Regions from separate parts of the Kitasatospora sp. Xyl93 genome, predicted to be linked through region 2. Evidence: riboswitches for the same ligand, from Rfam matches in the RefSeq annotation. Region 2 holds a riboswitch; the other holds the start of a gene.
What was found. Region 2 has a riboswitch for glycine ahead of gcvP (aminomethyl-transferring glycine dehydrogenase). Riboswitches for the same ligand answer to the same signal wherever they lie in the genome.
Positions count from the first base shown of each region.

Region 1: it holds a riboswitch for glycine, as region 2 does, so the genes downstream of both, gcvT (glycine cleavage system aminomethyltransferase GcvT) here and gcvP (aminomethyl-transferring glycine dehydrogenase) in region 2, are expected to answer to the same signal.

Region 1 covers NZ_AP029185.1:5,267,178-5,278,042, forward strand. The annotation lists gene glyA (serine hydroxymethyltransferase) at 1-223, opposite strand, end outside; gene gcvH (glycine cleavage system protein GcvH) at 301-684, opposite strand; gene gcvT (glycine cleavage system aminomethyltransferase GcvT) at 785-1,906, opposite strand; glycine riboswitch at 2,137-2,238, opposite strand; gene ACZ5GH_RS23490 (enhanced serine sensitivity protein SseB C-terminal domain-containing protein) at 2,448-3,248, shown strand; gene ACZ5GH_RS23495 (enhanced serine sensitivity protein SseB C-terminal domain-containing protein) at 3,365-4,294, shown strand; gene ACZ5GH_RS23500 (ABC transporter permease) at 4,741-5,730, shown strand; gene ACZ5GH_RS23505 (ABC transporter substrate-binding protein) at 5,821-7,584, shown strand; gene ACZ5GH_RS23510 (ABC transporter permease) at 7,682-8,692, shown strand; gene ACZ5GH_RS23515 (ABC transporter ATP-binding protein) at 8,689-9,759, shown strand; gene ACZ5GH_RS23520 (ABC transporter ATP-binding protein) at 9,794-10,846, shown strand.
Region 2 covers NZ_AP029185.1:7,094,709-7,105,573, forward strand. The annotation lists gene ACZ5GH_RS30785 (PRC and DUF2382 domain-containing protein) at 159-1,328, opposite strand; glycine riboswitch at 1,553-1,656, shown strand; glycine riboswitch at 1,658-1,789, shown strand; gene gcvP (aminomethyl-transferring glycine dehydrogenase) at 1,894-4,794, shown strand; gene ACZ5GH_RS30795 (DUF5999 family protein) at 4,917-5,108, opposite strand; gene ACZ5GH_RS30800 (hypothetical protein) at 5,567-6,139, opposite strand; gene ACZ5GH_RS30805 (glutamate--cysteine ligase) at 6,517-8,022, shown strand; gene ACZ5GH_RS30810 (CPBP family intramembrane glutamic endopeptidase) at 8,118-8,906, shown strand; gene ACZ5GH_RS30815 (HAD domain-containing protein) at 8,884-9,411, opposite strand; gene ACZ5GH_RS30820 (MFS transporter) at 9,511-10,779, opposite strand.

The sequences.
Region 1 (10,865 bases), 1.8 Mb from region 2:
CGACCACGTCGACGTGCTCGCAGCCGCCGTAGTAGCGGCGGCCGGGGTAGCCCTCCGCGTACTTGTTGGTGAGCACCGAGCCCTGGGCCTCCATGACCGCCACCGGGGCGAAGTTCTCGGAGGCGATCATCTCCAGGGTGGTCTGCTGGCGGTGCAGCTCGGCGTCGACCGCGGCGGCGATCTCCGGGTCGAGGGCGTGCAGGGACTGGTTGAGAACCGTCATGGTGTGGTCTTCCCGGGAGGAGGAGGGAAAGGGGCCGGGGCGGGGCGGCCGCCGCGCGACCGCCCCTGGCAGGCGGATCAGCCCTGGGGGTTGGTGAGCGCGTCGTACTCGTCGGCGCTGAGCAGCTCGTCGGTGGCCTCGACGCGCACCTTGAACAGCCAGCCGCCCTCGAACGGGGCGCTGTTGACCAGGGCGTTGTCGTCCAGGACGTCCTGGTTGACCTCGGTGACCTCGCCGGTCACCGGGGAGTACAGGTCGCTGACCGACTTGGTGGACTCCAGCTCGCCGCAGGTCTCGCCGGCGGTCACGGTGTCACCGACCTCGGGGAGCTGCACGTAGACGATGTCACCGAGCGCGTCGGCGGCGTGCGCGGTGATGCCGACCGTGGAGACACCCTCCGCGTCCGCGGCGGTCAGCCACTCGTGCTCCTTGGTGTACTGCAGGTGCTGGGGGTTGCTCATGGCGTCATTCTCCAGGATGGGAAGCGGGTACGACGAAGCGGGCCGCCGCGCGGACGGCCGCGACGTGCGTGTATGGGGAAAACCGGGGCTCGGCGGGGGCTCAGCGGGCGCGCTTGTAGAACGGCAGCGCGACGACCTGGACGGGCTCGTGCTTGCCGCGCACGTCCACCGCGACGGTGGTGCCGGGGGCGGCGTGGGCGGCGTCGACGTAGGCCATCGCGATCGGCTGCCCCAGCGTCGGGGACGGCGCGCCCGAGGTGATCCGGCCGATCGGCTCGCCGTCGGCGGAGACCACGGTGTACTCGGCGCGCGGCACCCGCTTGCCCTCGGAGACGAGGCCGACCAGCACCTTCGGCGGGTTGGTCTCGGCCGCGGCGGCGGCCTGCTCCAGCGCCTTGCGGCCGACGAACGCGCCCTCGTTGGTGGTCTTGTCGAAGCGGACGACCCGGCCCAGGCCGGCGTCGAACGGGGTGAGGTCGGTGGACAGCTCGTGCCCGTACAGCGGCATTCCGGCCTCCAGGCGCAGCGTGTCGCGGCAGGACAGGCCGCACGGGACCAGGCCGTGGCCCTCGCCCGCGGCGGTCAGCGCCTGCCAGACCGGCTCGGCGTCGACCGGGTGGCAGAAGATCTCGAAGCCGTCCTCGCCGGTGTAGCCGGTGCGGGCGAGCAGCACGTCGCGGCCGGCCACCTGGGCCGGGAGGATCGCGTAGTACTTCAGGCCGGGCAGGTCGGCGTCGGTGGTCTTCGCCAGGATGGCGGTGGCCTCCGGGCCCTGGACGGCGATCAGCGCGTAGGTGTCGCGGTCGTCGGTGACGACGGCGTCGAAGCCCTTGGCGCGGGCGATCAGCTCGTCGAGGACCAGCTGGGCGTTGGAGGCGTTGGCGACGACCAGGAAGGCGTCCTCGCGCAGGCGGTAGACGATCAGGTCGTCCAGGATGCCGCCGTCCTCGGCGCAGATCATGGTGTAGCGGGCGCGCAGCACGCCCAGCGCGGAGACGAAGCCGACCAGCGCGTGGTCCAGCATCTCGCCGGCCTGCGGGCCGGTGACGGTGATCTCGCCCATGTGCGAGAGGTCGAACAGGCCGGCCTTGGTGCGGACCGCGAGGTGCTCCTCGCGCTCGCTGCCGTAGCGCAGCGGCATGTCCCAGCCGGCGAAGTCGGTCATGGTCGCGCCGAGGGCGCGGTGCAGCGCGTCGAGCGCGGTCAGGCGGAGGGACGACATGGCCAGGAACTCCTCGGTCGGGGCACTCAGGGGTGCGCGCACCGGACCGGACCCGCTCGGGGGCCGACCCTGCGCGCGGGCATGCGGCGGCGTGGGTCTCCCCATCTGTCGTCGAACCTGAGAGCTTCACCGCCCACCTGCCCGCAGCTGTTTCCAGCTTGGGGGACAGCATGGCGGCTTGCACCGTGGGTGGGCGCACGACAGGGCCGGGCGCCGCTTTCCAGATGTGCCTAACCCGTGCGGTAGGGGTGCCTGAGAGATTCCGGGGAGGACTTGCTCCTTCGGCGCCGGCTGTGCCTGAACGGCACTCCGGGCTCTCCCGCGCGGGTTCGAGCGGCCGGTATGGAGTTGTGGGGGCCCGCGGCGCATGCCGTCGGACGCGCACATCATGGCACGTCCGGGACGACGAGGGGAGGGGGGACCCGGTCACACCGCGCGGGACCCGAACACGAGTCCTGACCCCGCCCCCGCGCGCCTCTAGACTGCTGCGCGTCGGCGCAGCAGAGGGCGGCCGAACGGCAGAGGGCGGAATCGGCGGCGCATGGGGTACCCGGTGGAGCAGCAGCAGGGGTGGGGCGGACCGGAGGAGGCGCCTGCGGGCGGCTCCTGGCCGGCCAACGAGCTGGAGCAGGTGCTGACCGCGGCCCTGGGCGACCCGGGCGCGACGCCGCGGGTGATCGAGGTGCTGGCGCGCAGCCAGGTGTGGGTGCCGCTGCCGGCCGGCGGCGACCCGCAGGGGCAGTCGCTGGACCTGCCGACGATCGAGCTGGGCGGCGACCCGTACGTGCCGGTGTTCTCCTCGCAGGAGGTGTTCCTCCAGCAGGCGCCCGGGATGGCCTTCGCGATCGCGCCGGTGTGGGAGTTCGCCCGCGGGCTGCCGCTGGGCGTGGGCATCGCGGTGAACCCGGAAGCGGCGGTGGGCCTGCCGGTCCCGCCGCAGGGCGTCGCCGAGCTGCGCCGCGGCCCCCGCGAGGACCGCTGGGACGCCGCCGGCGACCCGGCGCCGACCGGCGGGCGGGTGGCGCTGCGCGAGCCGGTGCCGGGCGAGAACCCGGAGCACTTCCTGGCCGCCTGCCGGGCCGAACTCTCGGCGCTGCCGGGGGTGCTGACCGCCCGCAGGGCGCTGGCCAGCATCGAGGGCGAGCCGACCGTGATGTTCGTGGGCGTCCAGTTGGACCCGGCGGCGCCGGCCGATCCGGCCGCGGTGAACGACGCGCTCGGCCGAGCGCTGGGAACCGCGCCGCTGCCCGGCGGCGTCCACCTCGTACTGCTCGACCTCGCCGACGACCCGGTGGTCGAGTGGCTGCTCACCCGGGTACTGCCCTTCTATACGCGGGCGTGAGCGGGTTCGTATCAGAGGCACGTCGCCGTGGCGGTGGCCGGTGCCGCGCCATAGGGTGCGTGCAGACGGCCGACGGGCCGGCGGGTTGAGGGAAAGAGGCGCGGCGAGGTGGGCGCATGAGTGCGGGAACGGGAGCGGGCGGTGTGCCGGGGGCCTGGGGCCAGGCACCGGCCGCCGGGCGCCCGGGAGCTGATCCCGGCGCGTTGGAGCGCGCCCTGGGCGATGTCGCGCCGGAGCGCTACGACGCGTACGAGCGGCTGCTGCACGCGCTGGCGGACGGCCGGGTCTGGATGCTGCTGTGGCACGGCACGCCGGGCAGCCCGGACGCGCAGTACGGGAACATGGAGATCAGCGGCCACGGCTACGCGCCGGCCGTCACCTCGCCCGAACAACTGACCTCCTCCGGCTGGGCACGGGCCCACGAGGTCATCTCCGGCCGGGAGATCGCGGCCTCGCTGTACCGCACCCGCTGGGGCCTGTGGCTCAACCCGCACGCGCCCGGCGGGGGCGTCGGGGTGCCGTGGGCGGACCTGCGGCGGGTCGCCGCGGGCCTGGACCGGCTGCCGGCCGGGCCGTTGAAGCTGAGCGAGCCGCAGCTGAACGCCCAGCCGTTCTTCGCGCTGCTGGAGCGGCAGGCCGGCGAGGTGCGCGCGGTACGTGCGCTGCGCCGGGCCTGGGTGCAGCCCGCGGTGGGGGAGCCGTACCTGGCGATCGGCCTCGACCTGTACGAGAGCTCGCCGCCGGCGGTGGAGGCGGTGCGGGCGCTGATGCGGCGCGCCATCGCGGTGGCCCCGGAGGGGCTGGCGGTGTCCACGGTGGCGATGTCGGACGAGTACGACCCGGTGGCGCTGTGGATGCGCGCCAACGCCCGGCCGTTCTTCGACCGGGAGTCGGGCCGCCCGCCGACCGGTCCGTACCCGCCGGTGCCCCCGCCGCCGTACCCCGGGCAGTCGATGCCGGGCTACGCGTACGGCACCCAGCCGCCGGCGCCGGGCTGGCAGCAGCCGTCGCCGCAGCGGCCGTGGCCCGGCTACCCCGGGCGCTGATTCCCGAAACCCATTCCCGCGAAGCCGACTTGATTGTCCGTCAAGTCGGCTTCGATGCTTTCCGGACGAATTTCCGGATGTGCGGCCCGGTCATCTTGACATGGCAGTTACAGCCATGTGAAGAGGTGTATGCCGAAGATCGGGAAGGTGCATGCGCGCAGATCACAGTTGGGCATCTGTCGGTTGTCAGGGCTGGCGCAAGCCAGTTCGGATGGCAGAGAGTTCTGCGCAACGCACCGCGCGTGCTGGAACCCCACAAAGGTGAGCGCGCACGCCGACAGCCCGGCCACGCGACGCCCATCCCGCGTGGTGGCAGTGCCTGTGCACGAAGCACTGCCGTCAACACCCGCTCCTCCTAAGCACTTCCGCACGTCCGCAGCCGCACCGCCGAAGCCGGCGACCGGCACCCGTGGGCCGGCCACCGTCGGCGAGGGGACCTACTGACCATGACCGCATCCGTGACCACCGCCGGGAACGATCCGGAGGCACCCGCCGCCGCAAGCCCGGCCAAGAAGATCGAGGGCCGCTCCCTCGGTCAGATCGCCTGGACCCGCTTCAAGCGGGACAAGGCCGCCGTCGTCGGCGGCGTCGTGGTGATCCTGCTGATCCTGCTCGCCGTGCTGGCCAAGCCGATCGAGTCGTTGTTCGGGCTGGACCCGGACGCCCTCCACCAGGACCTGCTGGACGCCGACCTCGGTGGCCTGCCGTTCGGCGACTGGGGCGGCATGAGCTGGGAGCACCCGCTCGGCGTCGACCCCCTGCAGGGCCGCGACCTGCTCACCCGCGTCATCGAGGGCTCCTGGGTCTCCCTGCTGGTCGCCTTCGGCGCGACCGTGCTGTCCAACACCATCGGCACCGTGCTCGGCATCATGGCCGGCTACTACGGCGGCTGGGTGGACACCCTGATCAGCCGGGTGATGGACGTCTTCCTGGCCTTCCCGCTGCTGCTCTTCGCCATCGCGATCTCCACCTCGCTGCAGGGCGGCGCGTTCGGCCTGCACGGCCTGCCGCTGCACATCATGGTGCTGATCTTCGTGATCGGCTTCTTCAACTGGCCCTACATGGGCCGGATCGTGCGCGGCCAGACGCTCTCGCTGCGCGAACGGGAGTTCGTCCACGCGGCCCGCAGCCTCGGGGCGCGCGGCCCGTTCATCCTGTTCAAGGAACTGCTGCCCAACCTGGTCGGTCCGATCCTGGTCTACTCGACCCTGCTGATCCCGACCAACATCCTCTTCGAGGCCGGGCTGAGCTTCCTCGGCGTCGGCATCCAACCCCCGCAGGCCTCCTGGGGCGGGATGCTCCAGGACGCCATCCGGTACTACCAGGTGGACCCCCAGTACATGGTGGTCCCCGGGCTGGCGATCTTCGTCACCGTGCTCGCCTTCAACCTGCTCGGCGACGGCCTGCGCGACGCCCTCGATCCCAAGAGCAACTGACCCAGCGTCATCCACTGACCCCGAGTCATCACATGACCCTGCGTCAGGACCCTCCACCGCCTCCACTTCCCCAAGGGGTTGATCTCACCCATGCGTAGGTCCCGTACCGTCGCCCTGACCGCTGCGGCCGCCGCCGCGGTCCTGGTCGTGACCGGTTGCACCAGCTCGTCGAAGAGCGGCGGCTCCTCCTCGGCCTCCGGCGCCGCCGGGGGCGGCGCCAACGCGGCCACCAAGAGCATCGTCAACGCCTCGGACAAGAAGGGCGGGACGGTGACCTACGAGATGAAGGGCACCCCGGACTCGCTCGACCCGGGCAACACGTACTACGCGTACATCTACAACTTCTCGCGGCTGTACTCCCGCGCGCTGACCACCTTCAACCCGGCGCCGGGCGAGGAGGGCAACAAGCTCGTCCCGGACCTCGCCGAGTCGATGGGCCAGCCGAGCGCGGACGGCCTGACCTGGACGTACAAGCTGCGGGCCGGCCTGAAGTACGACGACGGCACCCCGATCACCTCGAAGGACGTCAAGTACGCCGTCGAGCGCTCCAACTACACGGACGTGCTCACCAACGGCCCGACGTACTTCCGCAACCTGCTGGTCGACAACCCGACGCCGTACGAGGGTCCGTACAAGGACAAGGCCGGCGGCCTGAACTCGATCGAGACGCCGGACGACACCACGGTGGTCTTCCACCTCCAGCACCCGTTCGCGGACTTCGACTACCTGGTCAGCGCCCCGCAGACCGCGCCGGTCCCGCAGGCGAAGGACAACGGCGCCGAGTACGTCAAGCACGTCATGTCCTCGGGCGCCTACAAGTTCGAGTCCTACGAGGACGGCAAGCAGGCCGTCCTGGTGCCGAACACCAACTGGGACAAGAGCACCGACCCGATCCGCAAGCAGCTCGCGGACAAGATCGTGCTCCGGTTCAACATCGACCAGGCCACCATCGACAAGGACCTGCTGGCCGGCAACGCCCAGGTCGACCTGGTGGGCGCCGGCGTCGACCCGCAGACCCAGGCGCAGATCCTGCAGGACCCGAAGCTGAAGGCCAACACCGACAACGCCTACGGCGGTCGCCTGGTCTACATGGCGATCAACTCCAAGCTCGCGCCGTTCGACAACGTCGAGTGCCGCAAGGCCGTCCAGTTCGCGATCGACAAGGTCTCGGTGCAGACCGCCCAGGGCGGCCCGATCCGCGGCCAGATCGCCAACACGGTGCTCCCGCCGGACGTCCCGGGCCACCAGGACTTCAACCTGTACGAGACCAAGGACAACAAGGGCGACGAGGCCAAGGCCAAGGAGCACCTGAAGGCGTGCGGCAAGGAGGGCGGCTTCAACACCGTCATCTCGGCCCGCACCGAGCGCGCCACCGAGATCGCCGCCGCGACCTCGATCCAGGCCGCGCTGAAGAAGATCGGCATCACCGCCGAGATCCAGCAGTACCCGCAGTCCAAGTACCTGACGGACAACGCCGGTTCGCCGAAGTTCACCGCCGACCACAACATCGGCCTGATGATGATGCAGTGGGGCGCCGACTGGCCGACCGGCTACGGCTTCCTCCAGCAGATCGTCGACGGCCGCGCGGTCAAGGAGACCGGCAACAACAACCTCGCCCAGCTGGACGACCCGGCGGTCAACAAGCTGATCGACGACGCGGCGGTCAACCCGGACCAGAAGGGCCGCGAGAAGATCTACGCCGACATCGACAAGAAGACCATGGAGCAGGCGGTCTACGTCCCGCTCACCTACTTCAAGGTCTTCCTGTACCGCCCGTCCAACGCCACCAACCTGGTCTCCACCTCGGCGTTCTCGGGTGAGTACGACTACCTGAACATCGGCACCACCAAGTAAGAGCCTGGCTCGCATCCCTGAAGGCAGGTGAAGGCAGCGGCGCCCGCCGCCGTCCGGAGGATCCCGGACGGCGGCGGGCCGCCGGAGCCGCCCTACTGTGTTTGCCTACATCATCCGCAGGACCTTCGCGGCCGTGATTCTGCTGCTGGTCGTCAGCGCGGTCACCTTCGCGATCTTCTTCCTGCTGCCGCGCCTCGCCGGCGAGACGGCCGACCAACTGGCCGCCCAGTTCATCGGGAAGAGCCCGTCCCCCGAGACGATCGCGGCGGTCAAGCAGAACCTCGGCCTCGACCAGCCGCTGTACGCCCAGTACTGGAAGTTCCTCAAGGGCCTGGTCGCCGGCGCCGAGTACAACTTCGGGCCGGAACCGGCCACCTGCCACGTGCCCTGCTTCGGCTACTCCTTCAAGAACCACCTCGAGGTCTGGCCCGAGCTCTCCAAGCGGATCCCGACGACCATCTCGCTCGCCGCCGGCGCGGCCGTGCTCTGGCTGGTCTCCGGCGTCGCCACCGGCGTCGTCTCCGCCCTGAAGCCGCGCTCGATCTTCGACCGGCTCTCCATGGGCGTCGCGCTCGCCGGCGTCTCGCTGCCGGTCTTCTTCACCGGCGCGCTGCTGCTCACGCTGTTCAGCTACGAGTGGCCGATCCTGGACAACCTGCAGTACGTGGACTTCACGGAGAACCCGCTGATGTGGGCCCGCAACCTGATCCTGCCGTGGATCTCGCTGGCCTTCCTCTACTCCGCGCTCTACGCCCGGCTCACCCGCGCCGGGATGCTGGAGACCATGAGCGAGGACTACATCCGCACCGCCCGGGCCAAGGGCCTGGTCGAGCGCAAGGTCGTCGCCCGGCACGGGCTGCGCGCCGCGCTCACCCCGATCGTCACGATCTTCGGCATGGACCTCGGCCTGCTGCTCGGCGGCGCGCTGATCACCGAGCAGGTCTTCTCGCTCCAGGGCGTCGGCCAGTTCGCCGTCCAGGCGATCTCCGACAACGACCTGCCCAAGATCCTCGGCGTCACCCTGCTCGCCGCCTTCTTCATCGTCGTCTGCAACCTCGTGGTCGACCTCCTGTACGCGCTCGTCGACCCCCGGGTGAGGCTCTCGTGACCGACCTCCAGAAGAACCCGGCGGACGCCGCGCGGACCCCGTCCGGCGAGCCCTTCCTCTCCGTGCGGGACCTGCGGATCCACTTCGACACCGACGACGGCCTGGTCCGCTCGGTGGACGGGGTCAGCTTCGACCTGCACAAGGGCCGCACCCTCGGCATCGTCGGCGAGTCCGGCTCCGGCAAGTCCGTCACCTCGCTGGGCATCATGGGCCTGCACCGCTCCAAGCGGGCCCGGATCAGCGGCGAGATCCGGCTGAACGGCGAGGACCTGATCGCGGCCGGCCCGGACCGGGTGCGCCAACTGCGCGGCCGCGAGCTGGCGATGATCTTCCAGGACCCGCTGACCGCGATGCACCCCTACTACACGGTGGGGCAGCAGATCGTCGAGGCGTACCGGGTGCACCACCCGGAGGCCACCAAGAAGCAGGCCCGGGCCCGCGCGATCGAGATGCTCGACCGGGTCGGCATCCCGCAGCCCGACCGCCGGGTGGACGACTACCCGCACCAGTTCTCCGGCGGCATGCGCCAGCGCGCGATGATCGCCATGGCCCTGGTCAACGACCCCTCGCTGCTGATCGCCGACGAGCCCACCACCGCCCTGGACGTCACCGTCCAGGCGCAGATCCTGGACCTCATCCGCGACCTGCAGGAGGAGTTCGGCTCCGCCGTCATCATCATCACCCACGACCTCGGGGTGGTCGCCGAACTGGCCGACGACATCCTGGTCATGTACGGCGGCAAGTGCGTCGAGCGCGGCCCGGCCGAGACCCTCTTCGACTCGCCCGAGCACCCGTACACCTGGGGCCTGCTGGGCTCGATGCCGCGACTGGACCGGGAGCTCCAGGACCGGCTGGTGCCGGTCAAGGGCACCCCGCCCAGCCTGATCAACGTGCCGTCCGGCTGCGCCTTCCACCCGCGCTGCCCGTACGCCGCCCTGACCGACGGGCGTTCCACGAGCGAGGTCCCGGTGCTGACCGAGGCCGCCTCCGGACACTTCGCGGCCTGCCACCTGGCGGCCGCAGAGCGGCACCGCATCTTCGCCGAAGAGATCGCGCCCCGGCTGTGAGCCCGGCCTCGTACCACCTTTCTGGAGAGAACCGATGACGGACACTCAGGCGGCGGCGACCCCGTCGCCGGCAGCCGCCCCCGGCCGCGAACCGCTGCTGAAGGTGGCCGGCCTGACCCGGCACTTCCCGATCCGCAGCGGGCTGCTGATGCGCCAGACCGGCGCGGTGCGGGCCGTCGACGGCATCGACTTCACGGTCAACGCCGGTGAGACGCTGGGCGTCGTGGGCGAGTCCGGCTGCGGCAAGTCGACCATGGGCCGACTGGTCACCCGGCTCGACGAGCCGACCGGCGGGACCATCGAGTTCGAGGGCACCGACATCACCCACCTGGGCGTCGGGGCGATGCGGCCGCTGCGCCGCGACATCCAGATGATCTTCCAGGACCCGTACTCCTCGCTGAACCCCCGGCACACCGTCGGCACCATCGTCGGCGCGCCGTTCAAGCTCCAGGACGCGGTGCCGGCCGGCGGGCTCAAGAAGGCCGTCCAGGAACTGCTGGAGCTGTGCGGGCTCAGCCCCGAGCACTACAACCGCTACCCGCACGAGTTCTCCGGCGGCCAGCGCCAGCGCATCGGCATCGCCCGGGCGCTCGCGCTCAAGCCGAAGATGATCGTCGCGGACGAGCCGGTCTCCGCGCTGGACGTCTCGATCCAGGCGCAGGTCGTCAACCTGCTGGACGACCTCCAGCAGGAGCTCGGGCTGACCTACCTGATCATCGCGCACGACCTCTCGGTGGTCCGGCACGTCTCGGACCGGGTCGCGGTGATGTACCTCGGCAAGATCGTGGAGATCGCCGACCGGAACTCGCTCTACCGCAGCCCGATGCACCCGTACACCAACGCGCTGATGTCCGCCGTGCCCGTCCCGGACCCGCGCCGCCGCCAGCGCGCGGGCCGCGAGCGGATCCTGCTCAAGGGCGACGTCCCCTCGCCGATCAACCCGCCCAGCGGCTGCCGCTTCCGCACCCGGTGCTGGAAGGCGCAGGACGTGTGCGCGAGCCAGGAACCGCCGCTGACGGCGCTGGAGACCGGGCACCAGGTGGCTTGCCACTTCCCCGAGAACGCTCCGGAGAGCGCCACGGTCTGAGGTCCAGCCGGTACGCAGG
Region 2 (10,865 bases):
GGTTGCTTCCTCTCGTACATAGTGAATGAACTGAAGTAACCATGCCGGGTGATACTTCAGAGTGTCAAATATCGAGTGGTTAAGCTTTGGCAAAGGCGAAGGGTCCGGTACGCGACAAGGGCCCCGGACGGCGTCCGGGGCCCTTGTCGGGGGTGTTGTCAGACGAGCGGCCGTACGGGGGCCGGGCGGGACGAGGCGGCGGCCGGGGTCGAGTCGGTCGGCGAGCCGTGGGCCTGGCCGGCGGTGGTGTCATGGACTTCGACGTGCTCGCGGCGGAGCTCCTCCCGGACCGTCTCCTCGGTGGTGTACCGCTCGACGATCAGGCGGACCCGCTCGATGGGGGCGAGGTGCTTGTGGACCACCGGGCGTTCCTCGCGGATGGTGACCTCCTCGACGGCCTCGGCGATGTCCTTCTCGGTGAGCGCGGCACGCTCGGCCTCGCTGACCGGCATCCGTTCGACCCGGACGCGCTCGCGGACCACCGGGACGCGGCGCTCGACCTGTTCGGTCGTCACGTACTTGCGCAGCTTCGCGGTGCCGAGGGTGTGCCACTCGGTGGTGATCTCCAGCCGCTCCTCGCGGCAGGTGATCTCGACCGGGCCGCTGGGAGCGGAGCCGGCGTTCGCGGCGGTGGTCGTGGTGGGGGCGGGCGCGGGGGCCGGCTGCGAGTGCGGCCTCGGCTCCATGGCCGGCGCCACGGACGGGGTGGTGGGCGGGGCGGTCGTGGAGGTGGCGGCCGAGGGAGTGCTGAGGGTCCGCATGTCGGCCTCCGGGGCGGTCCTGGTGGTGTCGGCGACGGTGGGGGCGGTGAGGGTCGGGGCGGTGGAGCCGGGCGCGGCGGCGGTGGGAACCGGGGTCCTGGCCGGGGCCGGCTCGGGCGAGCGCTCGGGGGTGTGGAAGGTGAGCGGCTTGGCCGGGGCCGCCGCGGTGGTGGTGGCGGCGGCTGCCGTGGTGCCGAAGTCGAGGTCGGGCTGCTTGGCGTGGCTGCCGTTCTCGCCGTTCGGGCGGCCGTCCATCGAGGTGTCGAGCCCGTAGTAGCGGTAGAGCTGGAGCTCCTGGGCGGGGGACAGGTGCTGGCCGACGCCGAAGTCCGGCGACTCCTTCACCAGCGACTTGTCGTACGGCACCCGGAGTTCCTCGCCGGAGAACTCGCTCGTGGTCAGTGGGACGAAGGCGTCCCGGCCGAAGATGCCGGTCCGGACCGCGGCCCACTCCGGCCGGCCGGTGGCGTCGTCCAGGTAGACCTCGTCGACCGTGCCGATCTTGTCTCCGTTGCGGTCGACGGCCTTGTGACCGATGAGGTCCCGTGGGTCGATGTCGGTCTGCACTCTTTCCTCCCGTGCGCTGAGCCTGCGGAAGTCCCGCAGAAAGGCGGCCGGAGCACCCGTGCCGGTCGCCACTTCACACCAAAAGCCATGAATCGGGCGGTCGCTACCCGGGTGCGCCCGGACGGGCGGCGCGCTGGACCGTCCGGGGGACGCGCGTAGACCCCGAGTGACCTGACGCACCCGTGATCGGAGGGCCTCCCGCTGGTACCCTGGGCGGCGACCGCAGAGCCCGCTCGGGAGAGTCTCCGACCGCGAAAACCGCTGGTCGGAGCGCCGAAGGAGCAACTCCTCCCCGGAATCTCTCAGGCATCCGTACCGTGTGGGGTAGGTCACTCTGGAAAGCAGGGCAGGAGTGTCGGCATGGGAGCCGGCGATCACCACCCTCACCGACGGTGCAAGCCGGCGGGGTGCCACAGCGCTCCGTGCGGGTGAAGCTCTCAGGTCCCGATGACAGAGGGGGAGGCCTGTCGGGTCCGCCCGCCCCGGTTCGTCCGCTGTGCGCAGCGGCGACGGCCGGCCGGCGTGCGTACCCCCGCCGGTCCGTGACCAGGAGGCCTCGACCACCATGAACGCCCAGCCGAACGCGGGACGCCCCACCAGCGCCTCGACCCTCACCGAGCTTGAGCTGGCCAGCCCCTTCGAGAACCGCCACATCGGCCCCGATGCCGCCGCGCAGGAGAAGATGCTGGCGTCCGTCGGCTACGGCTCGCTGGACGAGCTCGCGGCCACCGCGGTGCCCGAGGCGATCCGTTCCATCACCGCCCTGGACCTGCCCGCGGGCCGGACCGAGGCCCAGGTCCTCGCCGAGCTGCGCGAGCTGGCCGGCCGCAACCAGGTGCTCCAGCCGATGATCGGCCTGGGCTACTACGGCACCTTCACCCCGCCGGTCGTCCTGCGCAACGTCATGGAGAACCCGGCCTGGTACACCGCCTACACCCCGTACCAGCCGGAGATCTCGCAGGGCCGCCTGGAGGCGCTGCTCAACTTCCAGACCGTGGTCTCCGACCTGACCGGCCTGCCGACCTCCGGCTCCTCGCTGCTGGACGAGGGCACCGCGGCCGCCGAGGCGATGGCGCTGGCCCGCCGCGTCACCAAGGTCAAGGGCGGTGTCTTCCTGGTCGACGCCGAGACCCTGCCGCAGACCGTCGCGGTGATCAACACCCGCGCGGTGCCGACCGGCGTCGAGGTCGTCGTCGCCGACCTGTCCGAGGGCATCCCGGCCGAGATCGCCGAGCGCGGCGTCTTCGGCGTGCTGCTCCAGTACCCGGGCGCCACCGGCGTGGTCCGCGACCTCGCCCCGGTGATCGAGCAGGCGCACGGCCTGGGCGCGATCGTCGCCGTCGCCGCCGACCTGCTCGCGCTGACCCTGCTCAAGTCCCCGGGCTCGCTGGGCGCCGACATCGCCTGCGGCACCTCGCAGCGCTTCGGTGTCCCGATGGGCTTCGGCGGCCCGCACGCCGGCTACCTGTCGGTGCGCGCCGAGTACGCCCGCTCGCTGCCCGGCCGCCTGGTCGGCGTCTCCGTCGACGCCGACGGCAACCGCGCCTACCGCCTGGCGCTGCAGACCCGCGAGCAGCACATCCGCCGCGAGAAGGCCACCAGCAACATCTGCACCGCCCAGGTGCTGCTCGCCGTGATGGCCTCGATGTACGCCGTCTACCACGGCCCGGACGGCCTGGCCGACATCGCCCGCCGTACCCACCGCTACGCCGCCGCCCTCGCCGAGGGCCTGCGGGCCGGCGGCGTCGAGCTGCTGCACGGCGAGTTCTTCGACACCGTCACCGCCGTCGTCCCGGGCCGCGCCGCCGAGATCGCCGCCGCCGCCCGCGCCAACGGCATCAACCTGTACCAGGACGGCGAGGACCGGATCTCCGTCTCCACCGACGAGACCACCACCCGCGAGCACCTGGCCGGCGTCTGGGCCGCGTTCGGCGTCCCCGCCGTCGAGGTCGCCGAGGCCGCCGACGCGCTGCCCGCCGCGCTGCTGCGCGAGGACGAGTACCTGACCCACCCGGTCTTCCACAGCCACCGCTCGGAGACCGCCATGCTGCGCTACCTGCGCCGCCTGTCGGACCGGGACTACGCGCTGGACCGCGGCATGATCCCGCTGGGCTCCTGCACCATGAAGCTCAACGCGACCACCGAGATGGAGGCGGTGACCTGGCCGGAGTTCGGCCAGCTGCACCCCTTCGCGCCGATCGACCAGGCCCAGGGCTACCTGACCCTGATCCGCCAGCTGGAGCAGCAGCTGGCCGAGGTGACCGGCTACGACGCCGTGTCGATCCAGCCGAACGCGGGCTCGCAGGGCGAGCTTGCCGGCCTGCTGGCCGTGCGCGCCTACCACCACGCCAACGGCGACACCCAGCGCGAGGTCTGCCTGATCCCGTCCTCGGCGCACGGCACCAACGCGGCCTCCGCGGTGATGGCCGGCATGCGCGTGGTCGTGGTGAAGACCCTGGTCGACGGCGACGTGGACGTCGACGACCTGAAGGCCAAGATCGAGCAGCACCGCGACAACCTCGCCGTGCTGATGGTCACCTACCCGTCCACCCACGGCGTGTACGAGACCCAGATCACCGACATCTGCGCCCTGGTGCACGAGGCCGGCGGCCAGGTGTACGTGGACGGCGCCAACCTGAACGCCCTGGTCGGCCTCGCCAAGCCGGGCAAGTTCGGCGCGGACGTCTCGCACCTGAACCTGCACAAGACCTTCTGCATCCCGCACGGCGGTGGCGGCCCGGGCGTCGGCCCGGTCGCGGTGCGCGCCCACCTGGCGCCGTACCTGCCGAACCACCCGCTGCAGGAGGAGGCCGGCCCGGCCACCGGCGTCGGCCCGATCTCGGCCGCGCCGTGGGGCTCGGCGGCCATCCTGCCGATCTCCTGGGCGTACGTCCGGCTGATGGGCGGCGAGGGCCTCAAGCGTGCGACCCAGGTCGCGGTGCTGAACGCCAACTACATCGCCAAGCGCCTGGCGCCGCACTTCCCGGTGCTCTACACCGGCCCGGGCGGGCTGGTCGCGCACGAGTGCATCATCGACCTGCGCCCGCTGACCAAGGAGACGGGCGTGACGGTGGACGACATCGCCAAGCGCCTGATCGACTACGGCTTCCACGCGCCGACGATGTCGTTCCCGGTGGCCGGCACGCTGATGATCGAGCCGACCGAGTCCGAGGACCTGCACGAGATCGACCGGTTCTGCGACGCGATGATCACCATCCGGGCCGAGATCGACAAGGTCGGCTCGGGCGAGTGGGCGGCCGACGACAACCCGCTGCGCAACGCCCCGCACACCGCCGCCACGCTGGCCGGCGACTGGGCGCACGGCTACTCGCGGCAGGAGGCGGTCTTCCCGGCGGGTGTGAACCCGGCCGACAAGTACTGGCCGCCGGTGAGCCGGATCGACGGCGCGTACGGCGACCGCAATCTGGTCTGCTCCTGCCCGCCGCTGGACGAGTACGGCGTCTGACCGGACCGGGCTCCGGAGGTCCGGGTCGGACGGCAGGGCCCCGGCGGAGTTTCCGCCGGGGCCCTGCCCGTTTACGCCGGTCGAGTCGGCGGCTGCCCCCGCCGTCCGGACGGACCGGGTGGTCAGGCCGCGTGGGCGACGGGGCGGCGCGGGGCGATCACCCGGCCGTCGGGCAGCAGTTCCCCGGTGTCCTCGAACAGGACGACGCCGTTGCAGAGCAGGCTCCAGCCCTGCTCCGGGTGGCGGGCCACCGACGCGGCCGCCTCGCGGTCCTCGGACTCGGCCGACGGGCACTCAGGACGGTGCTGGCACATACGCGTACCCTCGCTTCGCTCTGCGATCCTCCCCGTGGTGCGGCGCCGGAGGTCGTACCGTCCGGAACCGCCGCGGTGGTCGGATCCTGTCCGCACGCCGGCCAGGTGTGGACCGGCGTTCAAGTGGGTAGGACAGGTGGTCCTTCCACGCTGGTTCCCAGTGTCGGCATCCTGCGACCCGCGCGCAGGGATTTCGTGACATGCGCCACAACTCCCGGGCAGAGATCACCCGTTCAGGTGGGGCCGACGGGAAAAGACGCACCAGTGGGTCAGCCGGGGCATGGTCCGATGGGGCCATGCCGGATGGCCCGTTCGGGTGGTCACCGATCGGATGAGGGTCTTCGGGGCGGGCCGGGAGGGTGCGCGGGCGGCCGCCGGCGTCGTCGGGAGGGTGCGCGGGCGCGGTCGAGGGCCGTCGGGCGGGTGGGCCCGGCGGCCCTCGGGGTCGTCGGCGGGTGTCAGGAGGAGCCCAGCAGCAGCGGCCGGGGGAGCGGGGCGCGGACGAGCAGCGGCAGCAGCTCGGCGGCCGGGTAGGCGCGGTGGGCGGTGACGCCGAGCGGGGCCGGGGCCAGCGGGATCAGCAGGTCGGCGGCCGGGCCGGCGTCGGGGCTGTGCAGCCACAGCGCCGTGGCGTACTGGCCGGGGAAGGTCAGCAGCCGGGGCTGCTGGCGGGTCCGGGAGCTCTGGGCGAGCTGCCAGGCCTCGCGCAGCGCCCGGACCGTCGAGTCGAGGTAGGGGCCGGCGGTGAAGTGGGAGAAGCTGTGGCCCTCGGCGCTCTGCACCACCTCGGCGGCGGCGGCCACCTCGGCGCCGTCCTTGATCAGGAAGCGCCAGCCGGTGCGGCGGGCGGCCGGCAGCTCCGGCCGCGGGCCGTCCAGGACGTGCACCGCGAGCGGGTGGGCGGGGAGCAGTGGGCCGGTCGGATGGCGCAGGGCTGCGGCGGCGGGCTGGCGCAGTGCGGTCTCCGAGTCGAGCGCGCCCAGGACCGCGCGCAGGGCGCTCGGTGGGGGCTGGGGGGGTTGCAGAGTCATGGCGGGTCCGCCTCTCCTAGCGAGATCGGCGTGCGAGTGCGGCATACCGGCGTGGCGGGCGACGCGTCCTCGATGACGGGGCCCGGCCGTGTCCGGTTGTGCAGGATCGCGGTGCCCGGCACGGTCGCCGCCGTCGACGTGGGGTTCGGAGCGGGGCGGGCCGGCCAGGGCGCTGTGCGAATTCGAACAGGTGCGCAGGGTGATCTGTTTATCACAGGCAGTGGTGCCGGGCAAGTCCACAGTTCCTCTGATTTTCCGTCAGATGCCTTGCAATGCAAGCCAGTACGCGCATTCGGGTATCGATCTTCGAGGTGGGCATGATGCTTGCACGGTCGGTCGACCGGGTGCTCGACGGGGTGGCTCTGGAGGAGGGGACCGTGGGCGAGAAGGTCGTGGCGACTCGGGCGGAACTGGCGGACCGGCAGCAGTACCGGCGCAAGCTCCACGCCTGTCTCGAAGCGCTCGGACGGATGCTCCAGGAGGACCGGTTCGACCGGCCGCGAGCCGTGGTGGGCCTGGAGATCGAGCTCAACCTGGCCGACGAGCAGGGCCTGCCGGCCATGAACAACGCGCAGGTGCTGAGCTCGATCGCCTCCAGCGACTTCCAGACCGAGCTGGGCCGGTTCAACATCGAGGTCAACATCACGCCGCACCGGCTCTGCGGGCACGTCTTCGAGGACCTGCGCGAGGAGATCGACACCGGGCTGCGCTACGCCGACCGGCGGGCGGCCGAGGTGGGCGCCCGGATCGTGATGGTGGGCATCCTGCCGACTCTGGAGCACGCCCACACCGGGCTGGACGCGATGAGCCACAACCAGCGGTACAGCCTGCTCAGCGACCAGATCCTGGCCGCCCGCGGGGAGGACATCGCACTGGACATCGAGGGGGTCGAGCACCTCCAGCTGGAGTCGATCACCATGGTGGCCGAGGCCGCCGCCACCTCGCTCCAACTGCACCTCCAGGTGACGCCGGAGCGGTTCTCCTCGGTCTGGAACGCGGCCCAGGCGATCTGCGGGCCGCAACTCGCGCTCGGCGCCAACTCGCCCTTCCTGTTCGGCCGGGAGCTGTGGCGGGAGACCCGTCCGGTGCTCTTCCAGCAGGCCTGCGACACCCGTACGGCGGAGCTCAAGGCGCAGGGCGTGCGCCCGATCACCTGGTTCGGCGAGCGCTGGGTGGACTCGGCGTACGACCTGTTCGAGGAGAACCTGAAGTACTTCCCCGCACTGCTGCCGATCTGCGACGACGAGGACCCGCTGAAGGTGCTGGCCTCCGGCGGCGCGCCCAGGCTCGCCGAGATGCGGCTGCACAACGGCACCATCTACCGCTGGAACCGCCCGGTGTACGACGTCGCGGGCGGGGTGGCGCACCTGCGGGTGGAGAACCGGGCGCTGCCGGCCGGGCCGACGGTCGCCGACACGCTGGCCAACGCCGCCTTCTACTACGGGCTGGTGCGGGTGCTCGCCGAGCAGCCCCGGCCGATCTGGACCCGGCTGCCGTTCGAGCGGGCGGACGAGAACTTCCAGCAGGGCGCCCGGTACGGCATCGACGCGGTGTTCCAGTGGCCGCGCCCCGGCCGGGCCGGGCGCGGCGGCGGGCTGCAGACCGTGTCCGCCGTCGACCTGGTGCTGAACGAGCTGCTGCCGATGGCCTACCAGGGCCTCGACGAGTGGGGTGTGGAGCCCGCCGACCGGGACCGCTACCTGGGCATCATCGAGCAGCGCTGCCTGCGCCGCACCAACGGCGCGTCCTGGCAGGCCGCGACCTTCCACCGGCTGCGCGAGCAGTACGGGATGGACCGGCCGGCCGCGCTCGCGGCGATGACCAGGCGCTACGCCGAGCACATGCGCGGCGGCGAGCCGGTGCACACCTGGCCGGTGGGCTGAGACCTCGCCGCCGGGGCGGTCCGGCGGCTGTGTCAGGATGATCGCTCCGGCGGTCGGCCGACGGCCGGAGCGACCGCCCGTCCGCTGGAGCCCCCGTGACCACCGTCCCGACCGCGCCGGAGACCGCGAAGCCCACCCGTCGGCTGTTCGGCGTGGAGCTGCTGATCGTCCTCGGCCTCTCCCTCGGGGCCAGCGGGATCAGTGCGCTGATCAGCTTCGCCGGCTCGCTCACCGAACCGCTCAAGCTCGGCCAGCAGGTCGCCACGCTGAACGGCTCGCGGGCGCCCGGGCGGCCCTGGCTGGACCTGGTGTGGCAGCTGTACTACGTCGGGCGCGGGCTGATGCCGGTGGTGCTGGTCGGCTACCTGCTGGTGCGCGAGGGGGTCGCGCTGCGGGTGCTGGGCTTCGACCTCGGGCAGAAGCTGCGGGACCTGGGGCGGGGCGCCGCCGTCGCGGCCGCGATCGGCGGGTCGGGGCTGGCGCTCTACCTGGCCTCGCAGGCGGCCGGGTACAACCTGACGGTGGCGCCGTCCGGGCTGCCGGACGTGTGGTGGCGGGTGCCGGTGCTGGTGCTGTCGGCCTGGCAGAACGCGATCCTGGAGGAGGTCGTCGTCCTCGGCTACCTGCTGCGCAGGGCCGGGCAGTTGGGGTGGTCCTGGCCGGCGGCGGTGGTGGCGAGTTCGGTGCTGCGCGGCTCGTACCACCTGTACCAGGGGGTCGGCGGGATGGTCGGCAACATGGTGATGGGCGCGGTGTTCTGCCTGCTGTACCGGCGCTGGGGGCGGGTGATGCCGCTGGTGGCGGCGCACGCGCTGATCGACACGGTGGCCTTCGTCGGGTACGCGCTGCTGGCCGGGCACGTCAGCTGGCTGCCGACCCCCTGAGCGCCTGCGCCCGGCCGTGCGGCGGCCGGGCGAGCAGCCGGTCGACGTGCCGGCGCTCCAGGCCCTGGCCGGGGTCGACGGGCAGCAGCAGGCGGTCCTGGCGCCAGTGGGAGCGGCGGACCAGCCGCGGCGGGATGACGTCGTCCACCCAGGCGAACGGCCGGCTCCCGGCGTAGCGCAGCAGCGGCGCCCACTTGGCGGCAGAGAACAGCTCCATCAGGGGGACGCGCGGGTCGCCGGGCTGCGGGACGTAGCCGGTGAAGGTGACCACCGGGAGCGGGTCCAGTCCGATCGCCGGGGCGATGTGGGTGTTGGCGTGCTCCTCCCAGGTCGTGGCCCAGACCAGGTCGTACGTTCCGGTGAGTTCGCGCAGCCAGGCGCCGTGCCGGGCGGACAGCAGGACGGTGTAGCCGAACAGGGTGTGGGCGTCGAACCCGGCGTCCGGGTGCGGGCAGACCGGGTTCAGGACGCCGTCGACGTCCAGGAACAGCAGTGGCTTCGGCACCGGTGGGCCCCCAGGGACGGTGGTGTTTCCTGACTGGTCGGACGCCCCGCGCGTACCTCCGGTTGCCCACGGGCGGGCGCACGCGGGGCGCGCGGGCGCTCAGGGGGCGGGCGCGGGCTCGTCGACGCGCACCGGTGCGTCCGCCGTGCTCCGACGGCTCAGCCGACGCACCTGCGGGTCCAGCAGGACGACCGCGCTGAGCACCAGGCAGGCGACGGCGCAGGCCCAGAGCGCGCCGGCCAGCCCGAGCGCCACGGCGGCGGGGCCGGCCAGCGCGGTGCCGACCGGGGCGAGCGAGTAGGAGCCGAGCTCGTCGTACGCGGTGACCCGGGAGAACATCTCCTCGGGTATCTCCTGCTGGAGCGCGACCATCCAGTTGACGCTGAAGACGGTGACGCCGACGCCGGACAGGAACATCGCTGCGACCAGCAGCGGCAGCGGCACCTCGGCGGCGAGGGCGAGGGCGGGCACGCCGAACAGGAAGACCCCCCAGTTGCCGACCAGCAGGATCCGGCGGGGCCGCCAGCGCGTCATCAGCAGGCCGGCGGCCACCAGGCCGACACCGTAGGCGGACATCGCCAGACCCCAGGCGCCCGCCCCGCCGAGCCGCTCCTTGGCGGCCGTCGGCCCGTACACCGACTCGACCGCGTTGACGCAGGCGACCAGGACGGAGAACTGGAGCACGATCACCCAGAGCCAGCGGCGGGAGGCGAACTCCCGCCAGCCCTCGCGAAGGTCGCGCAGCATGCTGGAGCCGGAGGGGGCGGGGGCCTTCTCCGGCTCCAGGAAGAAGCGGAGGGCGGCGGCGGCCAGGAAGCACAGGGCGTCCAGGGCGAGCACCCAGCCGGGGCCGACGGCGGCGGTGAGCGCGCCGCCGAGGGCGGCGCCGCCGATCTGGGAGGCGTTGAGACCCATCCGGAAGACCGCGAAGGCGCGGGCGGCGTGCTCCTGGGGGACGGCCTGCATGATCATGCCGCCGGAGGCGGGGGAGTAGAGGGCGTAGCCGGCCCCGCCGGCCGCGGAGAGGGCCAGCATCTGCCAGAGCCGGACGTCCCCGGTCAGCACCAGGGCGGCCAGGACGGCCTGGGAGACGCCGCTGAACACGTTGGCGGCGACCATGATCAGGTGGCGCGGCAGCCGGTCGGCGAGGGTGCCGCCCACGATCATGAGCAGCACGGTGGGGACCAGCCGGGCGGCGGTGACGTAGCCGACCTCGGTGGTGCTGCCGCCGGTGCCGAGCACGGCGAAGGCGGTCGCGATGGGGGCTCCGGCGTTGCCGAGGCCGCTGATCACGGTGGCGGCGGTCTGGATGCGGAAGTTGCGGCTCGCCCAGGCGAAGCGGCGTGGGGGCGGGGGTGGGGTCGGCACCCGGCGACTATGCCGTGGGGCCGTACGGGTGTCCATCCGCTTTTCCCACCGGGACGCCCGGAGGGTGGGGTTTCAGCCGGGGTGGC